Regions from separate parts of the Gordonia sp. DT218 genome, predicted to be linked through region 1. Evidence: riboswitches for the same ligand, from Rfam matches in the RefSeq annotation. Region 1 holds a riboswitch; each other region holds the start of a gene.
The links. A riboswitch is a leader RNA that binds a small molecule or an ion and turns the genes downstream of it on or off. The one in region 1 is predicted to bind cobalamin.
Positions count from the first base shown of each region.

Region 2: it holds a riboswitch for cobalamin, as region 1 does, so the genes downstream of both, ACPXCG_RS00610 (CbtB domain-containing protein) here and ACPXCG_RS01260 (FecCD family ABC transporter permease) in region 1, are expected to answer to the same signal.
Region 3: it holds a riboswitch for cobalamin, as region 1 does, so the genes downstream of both, metE (5-methyltetrahydropteroyltriglutamate--homocysteine S-methyltransferase) here and ACPXCG_RS01260 (FecCD family ABC transporter permease) in region 1, are expected to answer to the same signal.

Region 1 covers NZ_JBNCNS010000001.1:269,671-275,935, reverse strand. The annotation lists gene ACPXCG_RS01275 (3-deoxy-7-phosphoheptulonate synthase) at 1-880, shown strand, start outside; gene ACPXCG_RS01270 (PepSY-associated TM helix domain-containing protein) at 1,007-2,479, opposite strand; gene ACPXCG_RS01265 (hypothetical protein) at 2,599-3,126, opposite strand; cobalamin riboswitch at 3,173-3,386, shown strand; gene ACPXCG_RS01260 (FecCD family ABC transporter permease) at 3,477-4,514, shown strand; gene ACPXCG_RS01255 (ABC transporter ATP-binding protein) at 4,514-5,290, shown strand; gene ACPXCG_RS01250 (ABC transporter substrate-binding protein) at 5,287-6,265, shown strand, end outside.
Region 2 covers NZ_JBNCNS010000001.1:132,235-138,499, forward strand. The annotation lists gene ACPXCG_RS00595 (acyl-CoA dehydrogenase family protein) at 1-189, opposite strand, end outside; gene ACPXCG_RS00600 (histidine phosphatase family protein) at 289-780, opposite strand; gene ACPXCG_RS00605 (CbtA family protein) at 790-1,617, opposite strand; gene ACPXCG_RS00610 (CbtB domain-containing protein) at 1,645-1,872, opposite strand; cobalamin riboswitch at 1,911-2,041, opposite strand; gene ACPXCG_RS00615 (ATP-dependent helicase) at 2,080-6,265, shown strand, end outside.
Region 3 covers NZ_JBNCNS010000001.1:111,739-118,003, forward strand. The annotation lists gene ACPXCG_RS00525 (solute carrier family 23 protein) at 72-2,060, shown strand; gene uraD (2-oxo-4-hydroxy-4-carboxy-5-ureidoimidazoline decarboxylase) at 2,070-2,603, shown strand; gene uraH (hydroxyisourate hydrolase) at 2,600-2,926, shown strand; gene ACPXCG_RS00540 (hypothetical protein) at 3,126-3,257, shown strand; gene ACPXCG_RS00545 (DUF5994 family protein) at 3,272-3,709, shown strand; gene ACPXCG_RS00550 (cold-shock protein) at 3,807-4,013, opposite strand; cobalamin riboswitch at 4,223-4,432, shown strand; gene metE (5-methyltetrahydropteroyltriglutamate--homocysteine S-methyltransferase) at 4,584-6,265, shown strand, end outside.

The sequences.
Region 1 (6,265 bases):
GGTGGGACCGTGCTCGGTGCACGACCCGGTGGCCGCGCTGGACTACGCACGGCACCTGGCGCCATTGGCGAAGGACTACGCCGATCGGCTGAAGATCGTGATGCGCGTCTACTTCGAGAAGCCCCGCACCACTGTCGGTTGGAAGGGACTCATCAACGATCCCGGGATGGACGGCACCTTCGACGTCGAACGCGGACTGCGGACGGCTCGCTCGCTGCTGCTGGACATCATCGACCTCGGACTGCCCGTCGGGTGTGAGTTCCTGGAACCGACCAGCCCGCAATACATCGCAGACACCGTCGCCTGGGGCGCCATCGGGGCGCGCACCACGGAGTCGCAGGTCCACCGACAGCTCGCATCGGGGCTGTCCATGCCGATCGGGTTCAAGAACGGCACCGACGGCAACATCCAGGTCGCGATCGACGGCGTGAAAGCCGCAGCGGCGCAACATGTCTTCTTCGGAGTTGACGACTTCGGCCACGGATCCGTGGTGGAGACCGCGGGTAACGACGACTGCCACGTGATCCTGCGTGGTGGCACCGCCGGGCCGAACTTCGATGCCGAGTCCATTGCGACTGCCGTCAACTCTCTCGCGAAAGCCTCACTGCCGCAACGGGTGATGATCGATTGTTCGCACGCAAACTCCGGCAAGGATCACGTTCGCCAGGCCGCAGTCGCCGACGAGATCGCCGCTGCGATCCGCTCGCTTCGGCGCGCGGATGAAACGGTGCCGATCAGTGGCGTCATGCTGGAGAGCTTCCTCGAGCCGGGTGCGCAGTCGCCCGATGCCCGACCGCTGACCTACGGCCAGTCGGTCACCGACAAGTGCATGGGCTGGGAGGCCAGCACCGCCGTGCTGGCGACGCTGGCCCAGAGCTGACCGGCCTATGCCGGACGCCTCCGGACCTGCTGTGTCGCGTCATCCAGATGCGCACACTCGGCGCGAAAGTGTGCCCGGTCGGCGACGTCGCGGTGGGACCGGCCCGATCCGGTCCCACCGCAACGCTCAGCTCCGCTTGCGCCGCAACTGGTTCGCGTATCCGACGGCTCCGTCGACGAGGATGAACGCAGCAAGACTGATGCCGAGGAGCGGGATGAACCACCCGACCGCCGCGACGATCACGATGACCGCCGCGATCGTCGTGACCGGCACCCCTCGCCACGCGCCACGCAGCGGTGGCCGCCCCACAGCGAGGAAGCGGTGCGCTCGCCGGGGTCGGCGTTGCCACCACATCTGATAGCCCCGCACGATCACTGCGAGAAGGCCGATCGCCAACAGCAGTAGCGCGATCTGGTTGACGAGACCGAACAACAGACCCATGTGCAGGGCGATGCCCCACGTGGTCAGTTGTGCGGCCAGGGGCCAGTCGGCGAACCACGAGGCATCGACGACATGTCCGGTCGCTCCGTCGATGGAGACCGAGTTCGGCGAGAACTGCCATGGCCGGCGCGTCTCTGCCACCGTGAATGCGGTCGCCGGACCTGTCGGTACGGACACCTCGACGTCGTCGGTCACCCCGATCCGATCGGCAACTGCCAGAACCGAGTCCACCTGTCCGACGGCATCGGCGACGGCAGCACCCCCGGCGCCGTCATGCCCGGCCGTGTGGTCGCCGTGTCCGCTGTGTGCACCGGCGGACGTGGCGGAGTCGTCAAGGGAGGTCGACACACTCGGGGTCGTCCAGCTCAGTGCCTGACGCAGCTCGCCGATGTTGTCGCCGGCGAAGCGCGACCAGGTGAGGCCGGTCGCCGACAGGAACAGCACCCCCACGACGATCCAGACACCCACGGCACCATGCCAGTTCAGTGTGCGGGCCCGGCCCTCGGTTGAACGGTCGACGCTGATCAGCCGAGCCTTCCGGTCACGCCTCATCCGGCGATACCGCGCAATCCACAACGCGAGACCCGCCAGTGCGATCACCCACAGCCACGACGCCGCGAGTTCGCTGTAGACGCGACCAGGTTCTCCCAGATGGAGGTGACGATGCAACTGGCTGATCCAGGTCCGCAGCGGTAAGGCCCCGGCACTCCCGTAGCTCACCAGCTCGCCGACCGGGCGCGCGGTGACCGGATCGACGAAGACCGCCATCCGCTCCGATTCTCCGAGCGACTCGTCGTCGAACAGCACGCGCGTGGTGTCACCTGGCGCGGCTGCCGGACGCACGGCGGAGAGAGCGAGATCCGGTCGGGTGGCCATGGCCGCGCGGATCTGATCGGCCACGGGGCGGGCCTGACCCGTGCTGTCGGTGTGCAGTTGCTCGCGGTAGACGACCTTCTCGAGACCGGGTGCGAGTGCGTAGAGGCCTCCGCTGACGACCGCGACGATCAGAAACGGTGCGATCAGGATGCCGGCATAGAAGTGGAGTCGTCGCACCAACGGTTCCCAGCCGATGTGGCGCCCACCGGGCCGGCGATCGGCCGGGTCGGTCGGTGGCGAGGAGTCGAGCGGCTGTCGGGGTGGTTCCTGGGTGAGGGACACAGAGGTCCGCCTTTCGAGAGCTGGATGCGCCGCACGACAGATGAGGTCGTGCGCATACGCAGAGAGCCGACCGCCGCGCGTGGTCGACACGCGAGCAGGTCAGCGAGGGTGAGGAATGGTCACATCGCCGGGATCGGGGGACCCCGGGTACCCACCGGGCGGACACACCTGCGGCCGGGCCGCAGGCGGTCGTCGGTCGCGGGCAGCACGCTCCAGGACATCGAGACGTCGACTGGCGCCGAGATGAGCGTGAGAACGGCCCGGATCACCACCGACAGGGCGGCGATCACCGCGGTCTCCAGACCGATCGCCAGGGCGACCGCCACCACGGTGGCGACGATGTGAAAGGTCGCCATCGAGGGAGTCAGCAGCGTGGCGTGGTGATGAGAAAGGGCGGCGAGTGCGAGGTGACCCACGAGCTGTCCGCCGACGAGCATGCCGACGAGGCCCGGCCATCCGGCGCGCGGCGGGGAGGCGGCGGTGGCGGTCCAGCCGAGCCCCGCGCACACCGCGACCAGAAGAGTGAGGGCCGTGGAGTCGGGCAACCCGCCGCCCGCGGCTGCGTGCGCGATGGTCGAGGTGACCCCCGACGACGCGCCGACAACGCAACCCCGAACCTTGTCGAGGGCGCGTGCCTGCGGATGCATGGCCCGCATCGTATGACGGCGCTGCGGGGCCGATCGAGTCGGCTGCTAAGTTCGGTGCTGCGTCGGTCTTCGTCCGGTTCGTCCGGATCGAGCGTAAGAGGGAATCTGGTGCGAATCCAGGGCTGCCCCGCAGCGGTGACCGGAAACGACAGCGGCCAGGAGCACTGGGTCAGCGATGACCTGGGAAGCGGCCGTCAGTAGGTGGCACGAACTGTGCCGTGTCCGGGAGTCCGAAGACCTGCCGACGTGACCGCGGCGGCGTGCCGCGGTCGACATCGACTCCGTGGGACATGGTCGGTGCCGCCGACCTGTCGGCGTCGTCGTGTGTCCTCGGTGAGTGACGAGGTGGGATGACCGGGCAGTGGTTGCGCGTGAGCGTGCTGAGTGTGCTCTGCGTGTCGGGGCTCCTGACGATCTCCGTGCTCGGGCTCATCTTCGGTACGGCACACGTCCCGTGGCGCGATGCCGTCGGCTATGTGTGGGCCGACCTGACCGGCGGCGTGGTCACCGCCGGGGATGCCGCCGACTACCGGATCGTGGTCGATTCGCGACTCCCTCGCGTTCTCACCGGTGCCCTGGTCGGGGCGGGACTGAGCACCGTCGGCCTCGTGGTGCAGGCAATGGTCCGCAACGCGCTGGCCGACCCGTACGTGCTCGGTATCTCGTCGGGAGCGTCAGTGGGCGCCACCGCGGTGGTGCTGTTCGGTGTCTTCGCCGGAGTCGGTGTCTACGCGCTCCCGGCCGCTGCGTTCGTGGGGGCGTTGGTCGCCACCGTGATCGTTTTCGCAATCGCGAGATCGGCCGGCGGTCTCACACCGCTGCGGCTGGTGCTCACCGGAACCGCTCTGGGTTACGGGTTTTCGGCATTGACCACAGTGCTGGTCTTCCTCGCGCCCGCCGGAGATGCCGCTCGCAGCGTGATGTTCTGGTTGTTGGGCAGTCTGGCCGCGACGAGCTGGCACACCGCAGGGCTCGTGGCGGCGGTGGTGCTGGTCGGCCTCGTGGTCGTCGCAGGATTGGCCCGCCAGCTCAACGCGTTGGCAATGGGCGACGAGGTGTCCGCGTCACTCGGCTTGCGCGCCTCACGATTCCGCATGCTGCTGTTCATCGTGGCCGCGCTCATGACCGGCGTCATGGTCTCGGTGTGTGGGGCGATCGGGTTCGTCGGGCTGGTGGTGCCGCATGTGGCGCGACTTCTGGTGGGCGCCGACCATCGCCGGTTGGTGGTGGTCACCCCGCTCATCGGCGCGGTGTTCCTCGTCGCCGCGGATCTGCTTGCCCGAACGCTCGTCCCACCGCAAGAACTCCCGCTCGGTGCGATCACGGCCGCGGTCGGGGTGCCGGTCTTCCTGCTCCTGATGCGCCGGCGCGGTACGGAGGCGGGGTGATGCGGGGGGTCGACTACGACGAAGTGGGTGTCGAGATCGGACATGCGACGATCCTTCGTGACGTGACCGTCCACGCGCCGCCGGGCAGTTTCCTGGGCATCATCGGCCCCAACGGCAGCGGCAAGTCGACGATGCTGCGTTGCCTGTATCGCGCACTCGACCCGACTCGGGGGCGTGTACGGGTGGGCGACCGCGACATCACGTCGATCAGCATGCGGGACAACGCTCGTCAGGTGGCAGCCCTCACCCAGCGGATCGCGCTCGACTTCGACTTCACGGCAGCGGAGGTGGTCGCGACCGGTCGTCTGCCGCACCGATCGCTGACGGCCTCGACTGCCCGCCGCGACCGGGAGATCTGTGCCCAGGCGATGCACGACGCGGGCGTCACCCATCTCGTCGACCGAGCTTTCACGTCTCTGTCGGGCGGGGAGGCCCAGCGGGTTCTGATCGCCCGCGCATTCGCGCAGGAGCCGGAGGTCCTGGTTCTCGACGAACCGACGAACCACCTCGATGTCCGACATCAGTACGCAGTGTTGCGTGCGGCGCGCGATCGAGAGGTCACAGTCGTCGCGGCGTTGCACGATCTGAACATCGCCGCGCAATTCTGCGACCGGCTCGTGGTCCTGGCGGCCGGTCGGGTCGCCGCGGCCGGCACACCACGCGAGGTTCTCACACCTGCGGCGATTCACCGCTTCTTCGGCATCGGCAGTCATGTGTTCGACCATCCACGCCTGAATGTTCCCCAAGTCATCTTCGACGAGAAAGAAGCGGAATGAGAACGAGATCGGTGATCACGGGTCTGTCGGCATTGCTGGTGTTGTCGGGCTGTGGTGCGCAGGTGGAGGGCGCCGCGCCGAAGGAGGCAGGCGGAGAGGTCAGCGTGGAGAACTGCCGTGCACCGCTGACCGTGCCCGGACGTCCCGACCGGGTGGTCACGAACGACACCGGTATCACCGAGATCATGTTCGCGCTCGGCCTGTCCGACCGAATGGCCGGATACACCACATATGCCGGCAAAGAACGGGACATCGAATCCTCGCCGTGGCGGGCAGATTTCGAACGGACCACTTTCCTGGGGGACGGATTCACACGTGAGGTCATCCAGTCGGCGAATCCCGACTTCGTCTTCGCGGGGTGGAATTACGGGTTCAAGGAGTCGACCGGGGTGACGCCGGAATGGATTCGCAGTCTGGGCGCGACGCCGTACCAGTTGACCGAGGCATGCCGTCAGCCGGGGACCACCGAGCGCGGCATAATGCCGCCCCTCGACGCGTTGTATTCCGATCTGGCGAACATCGGAGACATCTTCGGCGTCCGCGACCGTGCGGATGCCCTGGTCACCGACTATCGGGCCGAGGTGACGAAGGCCAACGAGGAAGCGCCGCCTGCCGACCGCCGGGCACGGGTGTTCCTCTTCGACAGCGCTGATCCCAACCCGTTCACCTCCGGGAAATACGCCGCACCGGAGCAGATCATCTCGGTGGCCGGTGGTACGAACATCTTTGGCGACCTGGCGAATTCGTGGACATCCACATCATGGGAGGCGGCCGCACAACGTGACCCGCAGGTCATCCTGATCGTGGACTACGGTGCGGGGCCGCAGAACACGGTCGCGGCGAAGATCCGGCAGCTGGAGACCCATCCACTGATGTCGCAGACCGATGCCGTACGCCACAAGCGGTTTCTCGCGCTGCCGTATGCGGCGCTCGTGGAAGGCCCGCGCAATCCGAGCGCGATCACCACGGTCGCCC
Region 2 (6,265 bases), 140 kb from region 1:
GGCCAGTTCCTTCTCCAGCCCGTCTTTCGCCATCGCGTCCACCCCGAAGGCCGACAGCAACTTTCGAGTGATGTCATACGGCGGCAGCTGGCCGGTCTCGAGCTCGTCGATGTGCGGCTTGATCTCCTTGTCGATGAACGCTCGCAACGCATCTCGGACCATCAGGTCTTCTTCGGACCACTCGAACATCGCCGCACACTCCCCAAGATCAGAACATGTTTCAGTTACTTGCTGAACACTGTGTCAGGAGTCATTGCGGAAGTAAAGGGACACTCTGGCGATCCTGTTTCATCGATCGGGGCCGACCTCGTAGACCGTCGCGGGGCGGACCTCGACTGAGAAGTATTGGGTCGCATCGGCGGTCAGCAACGCCTGGGCCACCGGCATCGCGACCACGCACGCACCCGGCGTCGGATCGACGGCGGAGCGCCACCGGTGGATGCGTTCGACGAACTCGACGATCGCCTCGCCGCCGTGGGGTCGTGCGGACGGGTCGGTGAACCACGCCCGCAGGTCGTCGGGATCGATCTCCTCGGGTATCCGCCCCGACCAGTCACCGACATCCAACGTCGCCAGCCTGTCGTCGACGGAGTGGACGGCACCCAGCAGCTCACTCGACTCACGAGTCGCCCGTTCTGGACCGCCGATCACCACACCGACGTCTCGAGCCGAGGCGGCCAGCGATGCCATGTCGCGGCGACCCCGCTCGTCCAGGGACAGATCACCGCCGAACCGCACCGATCGGTTGGGACCGGTGCGGCCGGCGGTGACGATGAGCAATGTCCGCTGTCAGCCCTGCTCGGCGACGATTTTGTCGCCGGTTGTCGCATCCGCGGTCACCACGGGTCTGGCGAGACGTCCAAGGATCGCCGCGAACACGACGGTCAGCACGGTCCACAGGATGACCTGGTTGGCGATCGTGTAGACCCGGAAATCGCTGATCACGTCGCCCGGGAAGCCAGGGAACGTGATCTGTCCCGAATCGTTGGCGACCGGGCCCGGGACCTCGTCGAACGCGGGCAGCAACGCGATGGTGATCGTCACCGCCACGAGATACCCGATGGTGGCGGCGACACCCGACAGCAGCCCGCCCAGTCTCGGTCGTAGCCACAAGGCGAGCACCACCGCGGCGATCGCGAACGCCAGCGACAGCAGGGTGATCGTCAGGAACGCGCCGCTGCGCGCGCCGATCGTGTCGGCGTCGCCGACGGCCGGTGGATTGGCCGGATAGGCGAAGAACGGCACCCCGAAGACGGCCACAAATCCGATCACGCCGAGTGCGCCCGCCACCATGCGAGGGTCGGTCGCCGGGTAGTGCCGGCCCAGGTAGGCCCACAAGATCGTGAACGCGACCGCGAAGAACGCGCCCATGCAGATTGCGAACACGACCGTGCCGACGCCGGCGCCGATGTTTTCCTGGATCGAACGGGTGAAGACCTCTCCGTGCTCGTGTGCACCGTGATCACCCGCGAGCATCTCTTCGGCGTGCGAGCGCCCTTCTTCGTAGTCGATCGCCTTGGCGACCTGCGGCTCGATGAACAGCCGGGCGAATACATACGCGACGATTCCGGCGATCAGGCCCGACAGCAGGCCCGCGCCGATGAACTTCTTCTCCATGTGCTGTTGTCTCCCTGTCCTGGCGACTCAGTGGCAGGGGAAGCCGAGGAAGTGACGCGAGTCGTGGACGAACTCGTGGATGTGCGTGTCGGTGCCGAAGACCGACCAGGCGCCCTGGTCGTAGCCGATGAAGTAATAGGCCAACGCCGCCACGAGGACGGTGAGGGTCAGCCAGAGGGCCGCACTGACGACAGACAGATCCGGCACCGCGAGTGCGCGAGCCTTACCCGCGACGGCCGACGAGGTCGAAGCCATGATGTTCCTTTCCCTGGGATTTCGCGTCCCATCGAGTTGTCGAACATGGTCACCAGAGCGGTATTCTGACTCTCCCGAAAGGCATCCTGACGACGACAAACGGGATCACAGCGGCGCGACCGCTCCGGAGTCCCACCGGATTCCCGCGCACTGGTGTGGGTTGACTGTATACCCGGGCCTGTCGGTGACGTGAGGGATGATGGCCATGTGCCCCGCAAGGCCTCTGTCCTCGATCGATTCACCGCCCCGACGGGGCGGTGGTTCACCGGCGCCTTCGACAAGCCGACCCCGGCGCAGACCGGGGCCTGGAAATCCATCGCCGACGGCGACAACACCCTGGTCATCGCGCCGACCGGCTCGGGCAAGACACTGTCGGCGTTCCTGTGGGCACTCGACCGCCTGGCCGCGGAGCCCGACCGGAAGCACGCCACCCGGGTCGTGTACATCTCCCCCCTCAAGGCCCTCGCCGTCGACGTGGAACGCAATCTGCGGGCACCGCTCACCGGCATCACGCGGGCAGCCCAGGAACTGGGCCTGGCCGAACCGAACATCACCGTCGGCGTGCGCTCCGGTGACACGTCGCCGGCACAGCGGCGGTCGCTGGTCAAGACGCCGCCGGACATCCTGATCACCACGCCCGAATCGCTCTACCTGATGTTGACGTCGGCCGCCCGCGAGACCCTCACCGACGTCGACACCGTGATCGTCGACGAGGTGCATGCCGTCGCGGCCACCAAACGCGGCACGCACCTGGCGCTGACCCTCGAACGACTCGACGAACTGCTCGACCGACCCGCGCAACGCATCGGACTGTCCGCGACGGTCCGCCCGCCGGAGGTGGTCGCCCGCTTCCTCGGTGGCGCAGCGCCGTGCCGGGTGGTCAGACCACCGGCCACCAAAACCTTCGACCTCCGCGTCGACGTCCCCGTCGAGGACATGGCCAACATCCCGCCGCCCGAGTCGACTGCCGGCGACGACCTCGACGACGCGTTCTCGCCGACCGCCGGTTCGTTGTGGCCGTATGTCGAATCGTCGATCGTCGACCTGATCGAGAAGAACCGGGCCACGATCGTGTTCGCCAACTCGCGGCGGCTCGCCGAGCGGCTGACCGCGCGGCTCAACGAGATCCATGCCGAACGAACCACGGGTACGGCCGCACCGGTCACCCACAATCCGACCGTCGCCGGCGGGGCACCGGCCTTCGTCATGGCCAGCGGCGCGAGCTCCGGCGCCGAACCCGTCCTGGCCCGTGCCCACCACGGTTCGGTCAGCAAGGAACAGCGCGCACAGATCGAGGACGATCTGAAGTCGGGCCGCCTCGCCTGTGTGGTGGCGACGAGTTCGCTGGAGCTCGGCATCGACATGGGCGCAGTCGACCTCGTCATCCAGGTGGAGGCCCCACCGTCGGTCGCGAACGGTCTGCAGCGGATCGGACGGGCCGGTCACCAGGTCGGCGAGATCTCGCAGGGCGTGCTGTTCCCGAAGCACCGCACCGACCTCATCCACTGCACGGTGACCGTCGAGCGGATGCTCGACGGCGCGATCGAGGAACTCCGGGTCCCACAGAACCCGCTCGACATCCTCGCCCAGCAGACGATCGCGGCGGTCGCGATCGACGACCTCGACGTCGACCACTGGTTCGACGTCGTACGGCGTGCAGGGCCGTATCGCGAACTGGGTCGGCAGGTGTTCGACGCCACACTCGACCTGATCTCCGGACGATTTCCCTCCGACGAGTTCGCCGAGTTGCGTCCACGGGCCATCTGGGACCGCGACGCCGGGACTCTCTCGGGCCGCCGGGGCGCGCAACGGCTCGCCGTCACCTCGGGCGGCTCAATCCCCGACCGTGGCCTGTTCGGCGTCTTCATGGTCGGCGAGAAGTCCACCAGGGTCGGTGAACTAGACGAGGAGATGGTCTACGAGTCACGGGTGGGCGACGTGTTCGCCCTCGGTGCGACGAGCTGGCGCATCGAGGACATCACGCACGACCGGGTCCTGGTCTCCCCCGCCTACGGGCAGCCCGGTCGCCTCCCCTTCTGGATCGGCGACACCGTCGGCCGCCCCGCCGAACTCGGCGCCGCCATCGGCAAGTTCACCGGAGCCGTCGCCGATCCCGACACCCTCGCCGAGCATGCCGCACGCCTCGGCCTCACCGACTTCGCCCGCGACAACCTGGCCGCCCTGATCGGCGAACAGAAAGAGGCCACCGGTCACCTCCCCACCGACCGCACGCTCGTCGTCGAACGCTTCCGCGACGAGCTCGGCGACTGGCGTCTCATCCTGCACTCCCCCTACGGATTACGCGTCCACGCCCCGTGGGCGAGCGCGATTTCCGCACGCCTGCAGAACACTCTCGGCATCGAGGGTGCGACCACCGCATCCGACGACGGCATCATCGTGCGCCTGCCCGACACCGACGACGACCCGCCCGGGACCGGTGTCTTCGTCGTCGATCCGGACGACATCGAACAGCTCGTCACCGATGCCCTTGCCGACTCGTCGATGTTCGCCTCCCGATTCCGCGAATGTGCGGCGCGGGCGCTGCTACTCCCCCGGCGAGACCCGGGACGTCGCGCCCCGCTGTGGCAGCAACGTCAGCGCAGCGCCCAATTGCTCTCCGTCGCATCGAAGTTCCCCGACTTCCCGATCGTGCTGGAAGCGGTGCGCGAATGCCTGCAGGACGTCTACGATCTACCCGCCCTCGTCGATCTGCTCACCCGAATCCGGCAACGCCGCATCCGGATCGTCGAGACCGAGACCGCCAGTCCGTCGCCCTTCGCCGCGTCCATGTTGTTCGGCTACGTGGGTGCGTTCATGTACGCCGACGACGCCCCGCTCGCCGAGCGACGCGCCGCCGCCCTCTCACTGGACACCAGCCTGCTGGCGCAACTGCTCGGGCGGGTCGATCTCCGTGAACTCCTCGACCCCGCGGTCATCGCGGAGGTCACCGCACGCCTGCAGCGTCTGTCCCCCGACCGGCAGGCCCGCGACGCCGAAGACATCATCGACCTGCTGCGCTGGCTGGGCCCGCTGAGCACCGAGGACGTCACTGATCGCTACCGCGGCGCGGAGCCGGCCCTCGACCATCTCACCGCCCTGCATCGGACCGGGCAGATCATCTCCGTCAATCACGGCGGACGGCCACGGTGGGCGGCGATCGACGACACCGCACGGCTTCGCGACGCCCTCGGGGTACCCGCACCGATGGGCATCCCGGCCGCCTACCTCGAGCCCGTGCCCGACCCGGTCGGCGACCTGGTCGGTAGATACGCACGCACGCACGGACCGTTCACCGTCGCCGAGGCCGCGCAGACCTTGGGGATGGCCGTGGGAGTGGTCCGGGACACGCTGATCCGGCTCGCCGCCGACCGGCGGGTCGTCGAGGGCGACTTCCTCCCCGACGCCGAACCGTCGGGGGGACAGCGGGCCACGCAGTGGTGTCACGCCGACGTACTCGGCCAGATTCGGCGTGGCTCCCTGGCAGCGAGCCGAGCCGAGGTGGCCCCGGTCGAGACCGACGTGCTGGCACGGTTCCTGGCCTCATGGCAGCACGTCACCGCCGACGATCAGCTCGACGGTGTCGACGGCGTGGCGACGGTTGTCGACCAGTTGGCCGGATATCCACTTCCGGCGTCCGCCTGGGAATCCCTGATCCTGCCGGCGCGTATCCGGGGGTACCAGCCCGCCATGCTCGACGAACTGCTGAGCTCGGGTGAGGTGATCTGGTCCGGACACGGCCGCATCGGCAATTCGGACGGATGGGTCGCCCTGCACCCCGCCGACGTCGCGCCACTGACGTTGCCGCCGCCCGACGAGATCGACACCACCGCACTGATGGACCGGGTCGTGCAGGTTCTCGAGCCCGGCGGTGCCCTCCGGTTCACTCAGGTGGCCGACGCCGTGAGCACCGAAACCGACTCACCTGTACCGGCTTCCGAGGTGGAGACCGTGCTGTGGGACCTCGTCTGGTCGGGCCGGATCAGCAACGATTCGTTCGCGCCGGTCCGTGCGATGACCCAATCGAGGCGCAGCGGGTCGGCATCGAGATCGGCACCCGCACACCGCTCACGCGGTCGCGCACCCCGGCTACGGGCGCAACGCCTGTCGACGCGCTATCTCGCGGAGCATCCGACCGGACGGGCGGTCGCCCCGACGGCGAGTGGCCGGTGGTTCGCGCTCGAACGGCAGGAGCCCGACCCCACCGTGGCCACTCAGGTCGTCTGCGAACAGCTCCTCGCCCGTTACGGAGTCATCACCCGCGGCAGTGTCGTGAGTGAGAGTGTCACCGGCGGATTCGCCCGCATCTACAAGGCTCTCACCGTGTTCGAGGACAACGGTCAGGTTCGGCGGGGCTACTACGTCGACGGACTCGGTGGGGCGCAGTTCGCATCTC
Region 3 (6,265 bases), 160 kb from region 1:
CGCCGCTGAGCAGGAACGGTCACCGAGGTCCAAGATGTAGCGGTCCACGGCCGACATAGAGGTGAGCGAGCATGTCCACGGATTCCACCACTCCCATCGACGGAGCCATTCGCAAGAAGAGGGTGCCCCCTGTCGACCAGGTGCCACCCACCGGCAAACTGCTCACTCTGGGCGCACAGCATGTGGTCGCGTTCTACGCCGGTGCGGTCCTCGTCCCGCTCCTGATCGCACGCTCGATCAACCTCGACTCCGAGGCCCTGACCATGCTGATCACCGCGGATCTGTTCACCTGCGGCATCGCCTCGCTACTGCAGTCGGTGGGCATCTGGAAGGTCGGTGTCCGCCTGCCACTGCTGCAGGGCATCACGTTCGCCACGCTCGCGCCGGTGATCCAGATCGCCAACAATCACGGCGGTGGGCGGGTCGGCCTGCAGACCGTGTACGGCGCGGTCATCGCGGCCGGCGTGTTCACCTTCTTGATCGCTCCGTTCTTCGCCAAGTTGATCCGTTTCCTGCCCCCGGTGGTCACCGGCACACTGATCACCATCATCGGGGTCTGCCTGATCCCGGTCGGTGCCGGCGACGCGGTCAGCGACCCGGCGACCCATTTGCACGATTCGGCCAACTGGCGGTGGGTCCTCTACGTACTCGGCACGATCCTGCTGATCGTGCTGATGCAGCGCTTCTTCCGCGGCTTCATGGCCACGATCGCAGTGCTGCTCGGCCTCGTCGTGGGAACCTTCGTGGCCTGGCTGTGCGGTGACGCGAACTTTGCGTCCGTGGGACAGGCCGACTGGCTCGGCTTCACCCCGCCGTTCGCCTTCGGCTGGCCGCGTTTCGACATCGTCGCGATCGTCTCGCTGATCGTGGTGCTGCTGGTGGTCGCCGTCGAGTCGACCGGCTCGGTGTTCGCGACCGGAGAGATCGTCGGCAAACGCATCAAGAAGGATGATGTCGCCGCGACGGTCCGGGCCGACGGTCTGGCCACCGTCATCGGTGGCGCGTTCAACTCGTTCCCGTACACCGCCTTCTCGGAGAACGTCGGCCTGGTGCGACTGACCGGCGTCAAGAGCCGATGGGTGGTCGCCGCGGCCGGCGGCATCATGATCGTCCTCGGCCTGTTCCCGAAGCTGGCCAAGGTGGTCGAGTGCATTCCCGCGCCGGTGCTGGGCGGCGCGGCCCTGATCATGTTCGCCACGGTGGCGATCGTCGGAATCCAAACCCTGACCTCGGTCGACTTCACCGACCACCGCAACCTGATCATCTCGGCGACCTCACTGGCCGTCGCACTGTATGTGCAGTTCTCGCAGTCGGCGACACCGACCACCGTCATCGACAAGTCCGGTCAACAGGTCGACGTGCCCGCCCTCCCGGGCGTCGATCAGGCAATGCCCAACATCTTCCTGCAGATCCCATTCTCGACCGGCATCACGATGGGCGCGATCACCGCGATCCTGCTCAACCTGCTGTTCTTCCACCTCGGCAGCCGCGGCCCAGCCGTCGCGGGCGGCGGTGCGATCACCCTCGACGAGGTCGACACCATGAGCAAGCAACAATTCCGCGAGACCTTCGGCGCCGTCGTGCAGAACGTCGACTGGGTACTCGACCGCGCTTGGGATCAGAAACCCTTCGAGGATGTCCACGATCTCCGCAGCGCGTTCCAGGAGGCGATGCTCACCGGTAGTGACACCGAGCAACTGGACCTGATTCGCGCCTTCCCCGACCTCGGCGCCGAGGACGAGGACACCGGCGAACTGATCGCCGTCGATCACAAGGGTCTGTCGCATCTGGAGGAGACCGAACACGAGAACGTGGTCAATCTCGCGTCGGCGTACCGGGAGCACTTCGGCTTCCCGCTGGTCATCTGCGCCCAGGAGACCGAACGATACGACCGGGTACTGCGCAGCGGCTGGGCCCGGATGGACAACGCGCAGACCAGTGAGAAGTCCTTTGCCCTCATCGAGATCGCGAAAATCGCCAACTACCGGTTCGACGACCTGGTGGCCGATGCCAATCCGATCACGTCGGCCCGGTTCAGCCGACAGCCCGAACTCTCCTAGGCTGGCCGCATGAGGCGTGTCGATTGGCGTGGATTGTCCAGTTTCAACGAACTCTCCGAACGCCAGGCCATCCATCAGCTCTATGAGTGCTGCAGCTCGTCGATCTGGGCCCTACGGGTCGCCAAGGCCCGCCCCTTCTCCGACGACGAGGCGCTGCTCGAGTATGCGGATCTCATCCTGGCCGAACTCACCGACACCGACCTCGACGAGGCCTTGGCCGGACATCCCCGGATCGGCGACCGTCCCGACAACCCGTCGTCGGAGCGAGAGCAATCGGGGGTCGCCGGTGCCGACGCAACGGTGCTGACCGACCTCAAGAAACTCAACGCTGCATACGAGGAGAAGTTCGGCCACGTGTATCTCGTGTTCGCCAACGGCCGACCGGCCGATGAACTCCTCGACATCCTCAAGCAACGGATGCACAACGACGCCGAGACCGAACGACGTGTGACGCGAATGGAATTGGCGAAGATCAACCGCAGTAGGGTGACGAGGATGCTGACCCCCGCGAGCATCTACCTCGAGGACGGAGCGACGACATGACGGGCCTGTCCACCCATGTACTCGACGCGGTGTCCGGCTCCCCGGCCCGCGGCGTCTCGATCTCATTGAGGGACGCGACCGGAACCGAACTGGCCGCAGGGCTCACCGATGATGACGGCCGGATCGGTCAGATCAGCACCGCACCGCTCACCCCGGGCACGTATCACCTCGTGTTCGACACCGGAGAGTGGTTCGACACGCACGGGATCGATGGCTTCTATCCGGAGATCGACATCTGTTTCGCAGTCGACGACCCCACCCGCCATTACCACGTCCCGGTGCTGCTCAGTCCGTATTCCTACACGACCTACCGGGGCAGCTGACCGAGCACATCGGCGGCGCGTCCGCTCCCTGCGGGCCCGGCCACCGGTGCCCCGAATGCGACGGACGCCACAGGGCAGGGGGTAGAGTCGAAATGAAGCCGACGTCATGTCGCGTCCACGCAATCGCGCGGACCGAGTCGGCGGTGGATCGACGCTCTCGAGCCGGACTCCACCGATCACCTCTCCGAACGGATATCCGATGTCCAACGATTCCAACCTTTTTTCGCACTGCACCGACACCACTCATGCGGCCGTGCAGGCGACCACGGCCACCTCTGAGCTCCAGTTCTCCGACGCACAGGACAACCCCTACTCCGCCGGGCGAGACTGAGCGGCGGCGAGACCGTGCCACTCGCACTCGGTCCGACCCGTCTCCAACTCGCACCCGACCTCACACTCCCGATCGCCGGGGCATGGCTGCCCTACACATCGCAGATCTCGCAGGAGCTTCCCGCCCTGCAGGCGGCCGGCCGCAGCAGGCTCGGGACCATCACCCGCATCGACGTGAATTGGCGCAATTTCGCGCGCTATCCCGGATTCGACTCCGAGAATTCGCCTGACATGTTGCCGCTGATGTCGATCACCGCGGATCACGCCGAGGTGACCCTGCTCGTCATTCCGCCCAGGACCCAGTCAGCGCTGGCCGCCACGTTGTTGCGGCAGGCCGGTCAGTGCACGAGCTCACCGGGCTCCGAGCACAGCCACCTGTACCGGGACGCCCAGCGAATCCTCCGACGCGCCGCGCTGCAGTGCGGCGCCACCGACTCGAACCCCGTCGGCTGACCCGGTCAGTGCCGCCGGAGTAGTGCCACATGCTTTGTGACACAACAACGAACGCCGCCCGGGAAACCCGAGCGGCGTTCGTTGTTGAAGACTGTGGTCAGATGGCGGTCACAGTGGTCGCCTGCGGGCCCTTGGGGCCCTGCTCGACCTCGAACTGGACGCGCTGCTGCTCTTCGAGGCTGCGGTATCCGCCGCCCTGAATGGCCGAGTAGTGAACGAAAACGTCACCATCGGTGCTGTCGTCGGGAGCGATGAAGCCGAAGCCTTTTTCGCTGTTGAACCACTTGACGGTTCCTTGAGCCATGATGCTGGTACTTCTCTCTATTTTGCACACGAGAGCCATGTGGCACTCGCGAGACCATCATCGCACACTTTGTGACGTTTGAGATAACCGTGACGAAGGTGAACCGTCTGACGGCGTCCCGTGTGTTGGCCCGACGACCGTCATCGCTACGGTGGAAGACGCAGTTGGTTCGCCACTCGAGGGACATGTTGAGCCCTACCACTGGGTGGCGTCGACGTCGGCGTCCTGGACGGATACCGACGAAGAGGGAATCCGGTGAGAATCCGGAGCTGTCCCGCAGCGGTAAGTCGGAACGACCGCCGTCAGATGCACTGGACCCTGGTCCGGGAAGCGACGGTCAGTAGGAATGCCTCCGCTCAGCAGTTGCTGGGCAAGGCCCGCCGATGAGCCCGAAGACCTGCCAGGTGTACCGGACGCGCCGCGTCCGGTGGCTCGCCGTCTCGTGGACTGGGCGCAGGTCGAACTGGTGAGGTTGCGATGTCCGGGATTCCGGCATCCTCGACGCTTGCTCGCTCGACTGCCCCTGCAGGGCGGCGGACCTTCCGTATCGTTTGCAGGAGTACAACTCTCATGTCTTCACCGAACCAATCCGCTCGGCGGTTCACCGCGACCACACTGGGCACGGCCCGCATCGGCCCGCATCGCGAACTCAAGCGCGCCATCGAAGGCTATTGGGCAAACCGGGTCACCGCCACCGATCTCGAGACAGCGGCCGCAGATCTGCGCCGCCGCTCGTGGGAAGAGCTCGCCGCCACCGGAATCGACTCCATCCCGGTCAACACGTTCTCCTACTACGACCAGATACTCGACACCGCGGTGATGCTCGACGCACTGCCACCGCGAGTCGCCCTCATCGACAACCCGCTGGACCGCTATTTCGCGGCAGCGCGCGGAACTGCCGACATCGTGCCGCTGGAGATGACCAAGTGGTTCGACACCAATTACCACTACCTCGTACCGGAGATCTCGAGCGAGACCACCTTCGCCCTTCGCCCGGACAAGGTGCTCGCCGAGGTGGCGCAGGCGCACGGTGCCGGCATCGTGGCCCGGCCGGTTGTCGTGGGACCGATCACGTTCCTGGCGTTGGCGAAAGCAGTGGGTGACGGACCGGTGCCGATCACCCGTATCGACGATCTCGTGCCGCTGTATGCCGAACTACTGGACCGCCTCACCGACGCCGGGGTCGAGTGGGTGCAGTTCGACGAGCCCGCCCTGGTGACCGACGTCGTCGACGGGCTACCCGACCTGGCCGGCTCCGTCTACGCACGACTGAGCCGCGTGACCCGGCGTCCCGCCATCCTCGTCGCCACCTACTTCGGCGATCCCGGCCATTCGCTGGCAGCGCTCGCCCGAACCGAAGTCGAGGGCATCGCCGTCGACCTGGTCGAGGGCAGCGTGGCAACGGTGGCCGCGGTCCCCGAGTTGTCGGAGAAGCTGCTCGTCGCCGGTGTCGTCGACGGACGCAACATCTGGCGCACCGACCTCGATCGTGCGCTGGCGACTCTCGGCACGCTGCTGGGTTCGGCGGGTGATCTCGCGGTCTCCACCTCGTGCTCCACGCTTCATGTGCCGTACAGCCTGGCCGAGGAGGACTCGCTCGATCCGAATCTGCGCGGCTGGCTCGCCTTCGCCTCCGAGAAGTTCGGCGAGGTCGCGACGTTGTCGCGCGCGCTTCGCAGTGGCCGTGAGGCCGAGACCGAGGCTTTCGACGCGTGTCGGGCAGCACTTGCGACGCGGGACACCGACACCCGGCTACGAGACAATGCAGTTCGTGATCGGCTCGCCGCCGTCACCGACGCAGACGTGACCCGCGGCGACGCGGCGGGCCGTATCGCCGAGCAGAACCTGCGACTAGGTCTGCCCGTGCTGCCCACCACGACGATCGGCTCCTACCCGCAGACCGTGGCGATCCGCAAGGCCCGCGCCGCGCTGCGGTCCCGCGCGATCGACCGGGACGAGTACCTGCGCCGGATGCGCGCCGAGATCGCGGATGTCGTTGCCCTGCAGGAGAAGATCGGCCTCGACGTGCTGGTGCACGGTGAGCCCGAACGCAATGACATGGTGCAGTATTTCGCCGAGCAGCTCAACGGGTTCTTCGCCACCGCCAACGGGTGGGTGCAGTCGTACGGAACCCGTTGCGTCCGCCCGCCGATCCTGTTCGGCGATGTGTCCCGGCCCGCGCCGATGACCGTCGACTGGATCACCTACGCACAGTCGTTGACCGAAAAGCCGGTCAAGGGCATGCTCACCGG